2 regions of the Streptomyces sp. NPDC088400 genome follow, and region 1 is predicted to be linked to the other one. Evidence: riboswitches for the same ligand, from Rfam matches in the RefSeq annotation. Region 1 holds a riboswitch; the other holds the start of a gene.
What was found. A riboswitch is a leader RNA that binds a small molecule or an ion and turns the genes downstream of it on or off. The one in region 1 is predicted to bind glycine.
Positions count from the first base shown of each region.

Region 2: linked by a shared signal. The riboswitch ahead of gcvP (aminomethyl-transferring glycine dehydrogenase) and the one ahead of gcvT (glycine cleavage system aminomethyltransferase GcvT) in region 1 are both predicted to bind glycine.

Region 1 is NZ_JBIVMZ010000015.1:5,459-10,341, forward strand. Features, by position in the region: gene ACIQD6_RS30025 (L-serine ammonia-lyase) at 1-21, opposite strand, end outside; gene glyA (serine hydroxymethyltransferase) at 179-1,447, opposite strand; gene gcvH (glycine cleavage system protein GcvH) at 1,497-1,874, opposite strand; gene gcvT (glycine cleavage system aminomethyltransferase GcvT) at 2,041-3,210, opposite strand; glycine riboswitch at 3,358-3,455, opposite strand; gene ACIQD6_RS30045 (hypothetical protein) at 3,590-3,763, opposite strand; gene ACIQD6_RS30050 (AAA family ATPase) at 3,786-4,433, shown strand; gene ACIQD6_RS30055 (enhanced serine sensitivity protein SseB) at 4,625-4,883, shown strand, end outside.
Region 2 is NZ_JBIVMZ010000012.1:277,229-282,111, forward strand. Features, by position in the region: gene gcvP (aminomethyl-transferring glycine dehydrogenase) at 1-2,162, opposite strand, end outside; glycine riboswitch at 2,340-2,437, opposite strand; gene ACIQD6_RS28140 (PRC-barrel domain-containing protein) at 2,551-2,949, shown strand; gene ACIQD6_RS28145 (DNA polymerase IV) at 2,901-4,442, opposite strand; gene ACIQD6_RS28150 (MerR family transcriptional regulator) at 4,557-4,883, opposite strand, start outside.

The sequences.
Region 1 (4,883 bases):
GTCGAAGACCGAGATGGCCACGGTGATGACTCCTTGCTGGGTGGCTGAGGTGACGCCGTTGTCCGCGGGGGTGGTGCGGTGGGGACGGCGTACATGGAGCGGGGCACCGCGCCGCACGGTCCAGTGTGCGCGGTGCCCCGTGGCTCAGGCCGTGGATGGCAGGCCGTACGGATGACTGCTACAGGCCCGGGTACAGCGGGTGCTTGTCCGCCAGCGCCGTGACCCGGCCCGCCAGCGCCTCGCGGTCGAACTCCGGCTTCAGCGCCGCCGCGATGATGTCCGCGACCTCGGTGAAGTCCTCGGCCGTGAAGCCGCGGGTGGCGAGCGCCGGGGTGCCGATCCGCAGGCCCGAGGTGACCATCGGGGGGCGCGGGTCGTTCGGGACGGCGTTCCGGTTGACCGTGATGCCGACCTCGTGCAGCCGGTCCTCGGCCTGCTGGCCGTCCAGCTCGGAGTTCCGCAGGTCGACCAGGACCAGGTGGACGTCCGTACCGCCGGACAGGACGGAGACGCCCACCTCGGTCACGTCCGGCTGCACCAGACGCTCGGCGAGGATCCGTGCGCCGTCCAGGGTGCGCTGCTGGCGCTCCTTGAAGTCGTCCGTGGCCGCCACCTTGAAGGAGACCGCCTTGCCCGCGATGACGTGCTCCAGCGGGCCGCCCTGCTGGCCCGGGAAGACCGCGGAGTTGATCTTCTTCGCCAGTTCCTTGGTAGAGAGGATCACGCCGCCGCGCGGGCCGCCGAGGGTCTTGTGCGTGGTCGTCGTGACGACATGCGCGTGCGGCACCGGGTTGGGGTGCAGGCCCGCGGCGACCAGACCGGCGAAGTGCGCCATGTCGACCATCAGGTACGCGCCGACCTCGTCCGCGATCCTGCGGAAGGCGGCGAAGTCCAGCTGGCGGGGGTACGCCGACCAGCCGGCCACGATCAGCTTCGGACGGGACTCCTTGGCCAGGCGCTCGACCTCGGCCATGTCGACCGTGCCGGTCTCGTCGTCGACGTGGTACGCGACGACGTTGTAGAGCTTGCCGGAGAAGTTGATCTTCATGCCGTGGGTCAGGTGCCCGCCGTGGGCGAGGTTCAGACCCATGATCGTGTCGCCGGGGGAGAGCAGCGCGAACATCGCGGCCGCGTTCGCCTGGGCGCCCGAGTGCGGCTGCACGTTCGCGGCCTCGGCGCCGAACAGCGCCTTCACACGGTCGATGGCGATCTGCTCGATCACGTCGACGTGCTCACAGCCGCCGTAGTAGCGGCGGCCGGGGTAGCCCTCGGCGTACTTGTTGGTCAGTACGGAGCCCTGCGCCTCCATGACCGCGACCGGCGCGAAGTTCTCCGACGCGATCATTTCGAGGGTGGACTGCTGGCGGTGGAGCTCGGCGTCGACGGCGGCGGCGACATCCGGGTCGAGCTCATGGAGCGAGGTGTTGAGAAGCGACTTCGAAGACATCACAGTCCCTGGGGTCTCTTGGTGCTGGGGCACGTCTTGGCGGGGCACGTCAGTTGCCGGAGAACTCCGTGTACTCGTCGGCGGAGAGCAGGTCCTTCGGCTCCTCCGTGACGCGCACCTTGAACAGCCAGCCGCCCTCGAAGGGGGCGGAATTCACCAGCGAGGGGTCGTCCACGACGTCCTGGTTCGTCTCGGTGACCTCACCGGTCACCGGGGCGTACAGGTCGCTGACGGACTTGGTGGACTCCAGCTCTCCACAGGTCTCGCCGGCCGTCACCGTGTCACCGACCTCGGGGAGCTGGGCGTACACGACATCGCCGAGGGCGTTGGCCGCGTACTCCGTGATGCCGACCGTCGACACGCCGTCCTCGGCGGTCGTCAGCCACTCGTGCTCCTTGCTGTAGCGCAGCTGCTGGGGGTTGCTCATGACCTGAATTCTCCTGTACGCGGGGGTGTGGTGGGGAACAGCTGTCTTGCGGATCGAGACGGGGGCCGAGACGCGCCCGGTCCGGGTCGAGACCCGGGCCGGGACATGGACCTGGACGCGGACCTGGACAGCGATACCGGGATGCCGGTGCCGGAAGACGTACGTATCACTTCTGGCGCTTGTAGAAGGGCAGTGCGACGACCTGGTACGGCTCGTGGGAGCCGCGGATGTCGACCCCGACGCCGGTGGTGCCGGGCTTGGCATGGGCGGCGTCCACGTACGCCATGGCGATCGGCTTGCCCAGCGTGGGGGAGGGGGCGCCGGAGGTGACCTCGCCCACCACCGCGTCGCCCGCGACCACCTGGTAGCCGGAGCGCGGGACGCGGCGGCCCTCGGCGACCAGGCCGACCAGCTTGCGCGGCGGGGAGGCGGCGGCGAGCTCGGCCGCGGTGGCCAGCGCCGCCCGGCCGACGAAGTCGCCGCCGTTCGACGTCTTCTCGAACTTCACGACCCGCCCGAGGCCCGCGTCGAACGGGGTGAGGGCCGGGGACAGCTCGTTCCCGTACAGCGGCATCCCGGCTTCCAGCCGGAGCGTGTCGCGGCAGGACAGCCCGCAGGGCACCAGACCGACGCCCTCGCCGGCCTCGGTCAGCGCCTGCCACAGCTGCTCGGCGTACCGGGGCTCGACGAACAGTTCGAAGCCGTCCTCGCCGGTGTAGCCGGTGCGCGCGATCAGCGCGGGGACCCCGGCGACGGTGCCGGGCAGGCCCGCGTAGTACTTGAGCCCGTCCAGGTCGGCATCGGTGAGCGACTTCAGGATGCCGGGGGACTCGGGGCCCTGGACGGCCAGCAGCGCGTACGCGTCACGGTCGTCGCGTACGTCGGCGTCGAAGCCCTCGGAGCGGGCGGACAGCGCGTCCAGCACGGTCCGGGCGTTGGAGGCGTTGGCGACGATCATGTACTCGGCGTCGCCCAGGCGGTAGACGATCAGGTCGTCCAGGATCCCGCCGTCCTCCTGGCAGATCATGGTGTAGCGGGCACGGCCCACGGCCACGGCGCCGATATTGCCGACCAGCGCGTAGTCCAGGAGCGTGGCGGCCGCCGGGCCGGAGACGGTGATCTCGCCCATGTGGGAGAGGTCGAACAGGCCGGCCTTCGTACGGACGGCGTTGTGTTCGTCGCGCTCGCTGCCGTACCGCAGCGGCATGTCCCAGCCCGCGAAGTCGGTCATGGTGGCGCCCAGCGCGCGGTGCACGGAGTCGAGCGCGGTGAGGCGAGGGGCAGCGGGGGCCTCGGCGGAGGCGCTGGAGGTGCTGCTCGGGGGGACATGACTCATCGGTGTGGCTCCCAGGGCATGACGGCGAGGACGGTCCTCCCCATCTGTCATCGGAACCTGAGAGGTTCATCACGACCACTCGTACCGAGGGTCATGACTTGCACCTTGGGTGGAGCCGCAGAGCTGCGGCACGCTTTTCAGATCTGCCTCATCCGCGCGGTACGGGGCCTGAGAGATTCAAGGGAGGAACTTGCTCCTTCGGCGCCCGGCACACTCGGTGACCGGGACTCTCCCGCGCGGATTCAAACGGCCGGTATGCAGTTGGCGGGCACATCATCGCACGGGCCGTGGTCGAGTGGGGCGGCCCGGTCCATAACGCGCCTCACACCACGAAAAGCTTGTGAGGCATTGCCATTTCTTTACACTTTATGGGCAGGGTTCATTGGACCAGGCCCGGCTGAGCTGACAGGGGGACGGCGATGATGTCGCAGAGGTCCAGCGCATACGTGACCACCGCGGGCAGTACGGCGAGCGCCACCGCCGGGAGTGCGACGGCGAGCGCCGCCGGGAGCACGAGGAAACCGGCTGTGGCCGGGAAACCGGGCCCACCCACGCAACAGGACCCGCCCGCGAACATGGACCCGCCCGTGTCCGTGAAACCGGGCCCGCCCGCGCCGGGGGCCGTGACGCGTGGAGTGCCGGTCGTCCGGGATCTGCGGGCGCGCGGCGGCCGGGTGCCCAGACGGCTGGCCTTCGCGGCCGGGGACGTGGTGGTGGTCTCCGGGCTGCCGGGCAGCGGCAAGTCCACTCTCATCCGGCGGGCCGCCGAGGGCGGCGGCATCGACTCGCAGGACACCAGGGACCGCTGGGAGCGGCGGCTGCCCGGCGGACTGCCGTACGGCGTCTACCGCCCGCTTGTCCGGATCGCGCACTACGCGGGGCTGTGGCGCGCGCTGCGGTCGGGCGCGAGCGTCGTCGTCCACGACTGCGGTACGCAGGCCTGGGTACGGCGCTGGCTGGCCCGCGAGGCCCGTGCCCGCGGCCGGCTGCTCCATATCGTCCTGCTGGACGTCCCGGCCGAGGTGGCCCGCGCGGGCCAGCGCGAGCGCGGCCGGGGAGTCTCCGGCTACGCCTTCGCACGCCACCTCCGCGCGGTCGGCCACCTCCTCACCGGCGCCGAATCGGGCCGGCTTCCGGAGGGCTGCGCCTCGGCGGTGCTCCTGGACAGGGACGCGGCGGGGGCGCTGGACCGGATCGCCTTTCCGGTGACGCGGGGGGAGTGAGGGACGGCTTCCCGGAACTTGGCCGCGGACCCGCCCTCCCGGGCCCGTATCCCTGCGGAACCCGCACCTCCGCGGAGCCGGGGCCGCCCTCCGGGACCCGCCCGCCCCACCGTTCTCGTCACCTGCCCGGCGCAGGGTCCGGCCTGCGGAGTTAGGGTGCTGCGGCAGGGTCGAGGGTGGAGGGAAAGACAGTGAATACAGCATGGCCGGGCAACGAGCTCGAAGAGGTGCTCGCCGCCTCGCTCGGCGTCGACGGGGCGGGCGCGCGGCTCGTCGAAGTACTGGCACGCAGCGAGGTCTGGGTTCCGCTGCCCAACGGGGGCGGCCCCGACAGCCCCAATCTCGATCTGCCGACGGTGGAGATCGAGGGATCCGCGTACGTCCCGGTATTCAGCTCCGAGCAGCAGTACCTCCAGTGCGTCGGCGCCCATATGCCGTTCACCGTCGCCC
Region 2 (4,883 bases), on a different contig from region 1:
CCGGGGCCGCCGCCGCCGTGCGGGATGCAGAACGTCTTGTGCAGATTCAGATGGGAGACGTCCGAGCCGAACCGGCCCGGCTTCGCCAGTCCCACCAGCGCGTTGAGGTTCGCACCGTCGACATACACCTGGCCGCCCGCGTCGTGCACGGCGGCACAGACGTCGCCGATGTGCTCCTCGAACACACCGTGCGTGGACGGGTAGGTGACCATCAGCACGGCCAGTTCGTCGCCGTACTGCTCGATCTTGGCGTGCAGGTCCTCGACGTCGACGTCGCCGTCCTCACGCGTCCTGACGACGACGACCTTCATCCCCGCCATCACCGCGCTCGCGGCGTTCGTGCCGTGCGCGGAGGACGGGATGAGACAGACCGTGCGCCCCGTGTCGCCGTTGGCCCGGTGGTACGCGCGTACGGCCAGCAGCCCGGCCAGCTCGCCCTGCGAACCGGCGTTGGGCTGGAGGGACACCGCGTCGTAGCCGGTGACCTCGGCCAGCCGCTCCTCCAGCTCCCGGATCAGCGTCAGATAGCCCTGCGCCTGCCCGGCCGGGACGAAGGGGTGCAGCGCCGCGAACGCGGGCCAGGTGACCGGCTCCATCTCGGTGGTCGCGTTCAGCTTCATGGTGCAGGAACCGAGCGGGATCATGCCGCGGTCCAGCGCGTAGTCGCGGTCGGCGAGCCGGCGCAGGTAACGCAGCATCGCGGTCTCGGAGCGGTACTGGTGGAAGACCGGGTGCGTCAGATAGTCGTCGGTCCGCAACAGGGCGTCCGGCAGGGCGTCGTCCGTGGCCGCGTCCAGCTCCTCGATGTCGCCGTCAACACCGAACGCGGTCCACACGGCGGCCAGTTGGGCCCGCCCGGTGGTCTCGTCACAGGCGAGGGAGACCTGGTCGGCGTCCACGAGATAGAGGTTGACCCCGCCCTCGCGGGCGGCGGATACCACCTCGGCGGCCCGGCCCGGAACCCGGACGGTCAGCGTGTCGAAGTACCCGCCGTGCACGACCTCGACGCCGCCCGCACGCAGGCCCGCGGCGAGCAGAGCCGCGTACCGGTGCGTGCGCCGCGCGATGGCCCGCAGCCCTTCCGGGCCGTGGTGGACCGCGTACATCCCGGCCATGACGGCGAGCAGCACCTGCGCGGTACAGATATTGCTGGTGGCCTTCTCACGGCGGATGTGCTGCTCACGAGTCTGGAGCGCCAGCCGGTACGCCTTGTTGCCGTCGGCGTCCACCGAGACCCCGACGAGCCGGCCCGGCAGGTTGCGCGCGAACTTCTCCCGTACGGCCATGAATCCGGCGTGCGGTCCGCCGAAGCCCATCGGCACCCCGAAGCGCTGGGTGGTGCCCACCGCGATGTCCGCGCCCAGCTCGCCGGGGGAGGTCAGGAGCGTCAGCGCGAGCAGGTCGGCGGCGACCGTGACGATCGCGCCGAGGCCGTGCGCCTGCTCCACCACGGGCCGGATGTCCCGGACGGCCCCGGAGGCGCCCGGGTACTGGACCAGCACCCCGAAGACGCCTCGCTCGGCGACCTCGGCCGGGATGCCCTCGCTCAGGTCGGCGACCACGACCTCGACGCCGGTCGGCTCGGCACGGGTCTCGATCACGGCGACGGTCTGCGGCAGGGCGTCGGCGTCGACCAGGAAGACACCGTCCTTGACCTTGCCGACACGGCGGGAGAGCGCCATCGCCTCCGCCGCCGCCGTGCCCTCGTCCAGCAGGGAGGCACCCGACGTGGGCAGGCCGGTCAGCTCGGCCACCACGGTCTGGAAGTTGAGCAGCGCCTCGAGACGGCCCTGCGAGATCTCCGGCTGGTACGGCGTGTACGCGGTGTACCAGGCCGGGTTCTCCATGACGTTGCGCAGGATCACGGGCGGCGTGAAGGTGCCGTAGTAGCCGAGGCCGATCATGGGCGCCAGCACCTGGTTGCGGTCCGCGAGGGACCGCAGCTCGGCCAGGACCTCGGCCTCGGTGCGGGCATCGGGCAGCGCCAGCGCCTCCGCGCTCTTGATCGCGTCGGGCACCGCGGCGGCGGTCAGCTCGTCGAGCGAGCCGTAGCCGACCTGCGCCAGCATCTTCGCCTGCGCCTCGGCGTCGGGCCCGATATGGCGCTGCTCGAAGGGGGTGCCTCGCTCCAGCTGGGAGAGCGGAATGCGGTTGGCGGTCATTGAGAGGCCTCCTGGTCTGTCACGACCTGCGAGGGGCACCATGGCGCGAGTGCCCGGATGGCCTCCCCCTCTGTCATCTCGACCTGAGAGCTTCACCGGTCCGCCGTGAAGCGGTCCGGCTTTCACCGTCGGTGAGAGCGGGAGCCGTACGACGCCCGCCCTGCTTTCCAGAGTGACCTCGTCCGTGCGGTACGGGGGCCTGAGAGATTCCGGGGAGGAGTTGCTCCTTCGGCGCCTCCGGCAATCTCACCGGAGGACTCTCCCGCACGGGGTCAGCAGCCGCTTGCCAGCCTACCAGCGCACCCTTGCCCACAACTTTCGAGTGGCCGACACCCTCATTCTGCACTTTTGTAGTGTTTAGCAGCGGTTGCGACCAATTGGAGGGACCGTGGAGACCGATATCGATCCGCGCAGTCTGATAGGGCGCAAGGCCTTCGACAAGGACGGACACAAGCTCGGCACGGTGGACGAGGTGTATCTCGACGATGCCACCGGAGTACCGGAGTGGGCGGCCGTCCGCACCGGGTTCTTCAGCCGCGACGCCTTCGTCCCCCTCGCGCCCAGTTCCTTGCTGAACGGGAGCCTACGGATCCCGTTCGAGCGTGCGCTGATCAAGGACGCCCCCGATTTCGGCGTCGGCCGCCACCTCTCTCCCGAGCAGGAAGTCCAGCTCTACCACCACTACGGTCTGGCTCTTCCTGATCCCGAGCCGCCGGAGCCGCCCGCCTCTCTCTCCGATCAGGACTCCCAGCGCGATTTCGGACGCCTGGCCGGCCAGGACGACTGACCCGCCGCCCGGTCCGCCGCTTCATCGGCCACCGTCGGCACCAGGGGCAGCGGCTCGGAGAGCTCCAGATCGGGATCGTCGACCCAGAACGTCCGCACCCGTCCCGGCGCGGACCCCGGCTCCTCGAACCGCACGGTGACTCTCCGAAGCCCGCTGCCCTGCACCCAGCCCGCCCCGAACTCGGCGTGGCGTACGTCGTGTCCGGCGGGGAAACGCCGCTCCTCGGGCGCCACGGACACCTCGGCGGGCGGTGCTCCCCCGCTATCCGGCGCCGGGGGCAGCGGCTGCCCCACTTCGTCCTCCGCGGCAGTGGGCCCGCCCGTGGCCACCACGCCGCCTGTGACGCCCTGCTCCACATCCGCCGCCTCGGCGCTCGCCTCCTCGGTCCCCGGCTCCTGGAGAGAGGCGGCGAGTTCGTCGGCCGCCGCCTGGGCGAAGAGATCCTCCTGCGTGAAGTCCGCGAGGCCTGTCACGCCCACTCCCAGCAGCCGCACCCCGCCCGTGGTGTCCACCGACTCCAGCAGTCGCGCCGCCGCCTCCCGCACCACTCCCGGGTCGTCCGTGGGCCCGCGCAGTGTGTCCGAGCGGGTCAGCGTGGAGAAGTCGTAGCGCCGCACCTTGAGCACCACGGTCCGCCCCGAACGCCCCGCAGCCCGCAGCCGCTCCACACACCGGTCCGCGAGCCGCTCCACCTCGGTCCGCACCCGGGCCCGGTCATGCAGATCGACATCGAAGGTGTCCTCCACCGACACGGACTTGGCATCGCGCTCGGACACCACGGGCCGGTCGTCGTCCCCCCTGGCCATCCGGTACAGCGAGGCTCCGTGCGCCTTCCCCAGCAGCCGTACGAGCTCGTCCTCGCCCGCCTCGGCCAGATGAGCGACCGTGGTCATCCCGGCCCGGCGCAGGTGCTCCCCCGTCGCCGGCCCCACCCCGGGCAGGATCCGTACGGGCATGGGCCCGAGCAGCTCCCGTTCCGTACCGGGCTCTATGAGAACCAGGCCGTCGGGCTTGGCCTGATCCGAGCCGATCTTCGCCAACATCTTGGACCCCGCGAGCCCCACCGACCCCGAGAGCCCGGTGACCGCCCTGATGTCCTTGCGCAGCCGCTCACCGGCCGCCAGCGCGGAAGCCGTGTCATCCGCCGAACCGCCCGCCTCCAGGTCCACGAAAGCCTCGTCCAGGCTCAGCGGCTCCACCAACGGCGAGAGCCTCCCCAGAAGCTCCATCACCTGCTCGCTGATCGTGCGGTAGACCGCGAAGCGCGGCACGAGATAGGCGGCGTTCGGCGCCAGCCGCCGGGCCTGGGCCATCGGCATCGCCGAATGCACCCCGAACCGTCTCGCCTCGTACGAGGCCGTCGACACCACCCCGCGCGGGCCCAGCCCGCCGACCACCACCGGCTTTCCGCGCAGACTCGGTTTCGCCGCCTGCTCGGCGGCGGCGAAGAAGGCATCCATGTCCAGATGCAGAATGGTCGGCGCGGGTCTCACACTGCCGATGCTGCCTCACGCCACTGACAATCGGCCGGTGAAATCGGCGCGGGACCGGATACGGCCCCGCGCGAACCGCCCGATCCCGCCACCCGAGCGCCCGGATCCGGTCACTCAGACCGCCCGGTCGCGGCGCCTCCTGGCCAGCTCGTCGGCGGGATTGTTGCCGACCAGCGTCTCGCCGGTGTCGATCCGCTCCCCGTGGAGCTGCGACAAGGCCGCCTCGACATCCCGCCACACCACGCCGACGGCGATCCCGAAGACCCCCTGACCGCCCTGGAGCAGGCTCACGACCTCGTCGGGCGAGGAGCATTCGTGGACCGTCGCACCGTCGCTCATGAGCGTCATCCGCTCAAGGTCCTGGAATCCACGGGCCCGCAGATGCTGGACCGCTGCCCTGATGTTCTGCAGAGCGACCCCGGTGTCCAGGAACCTCTTCAC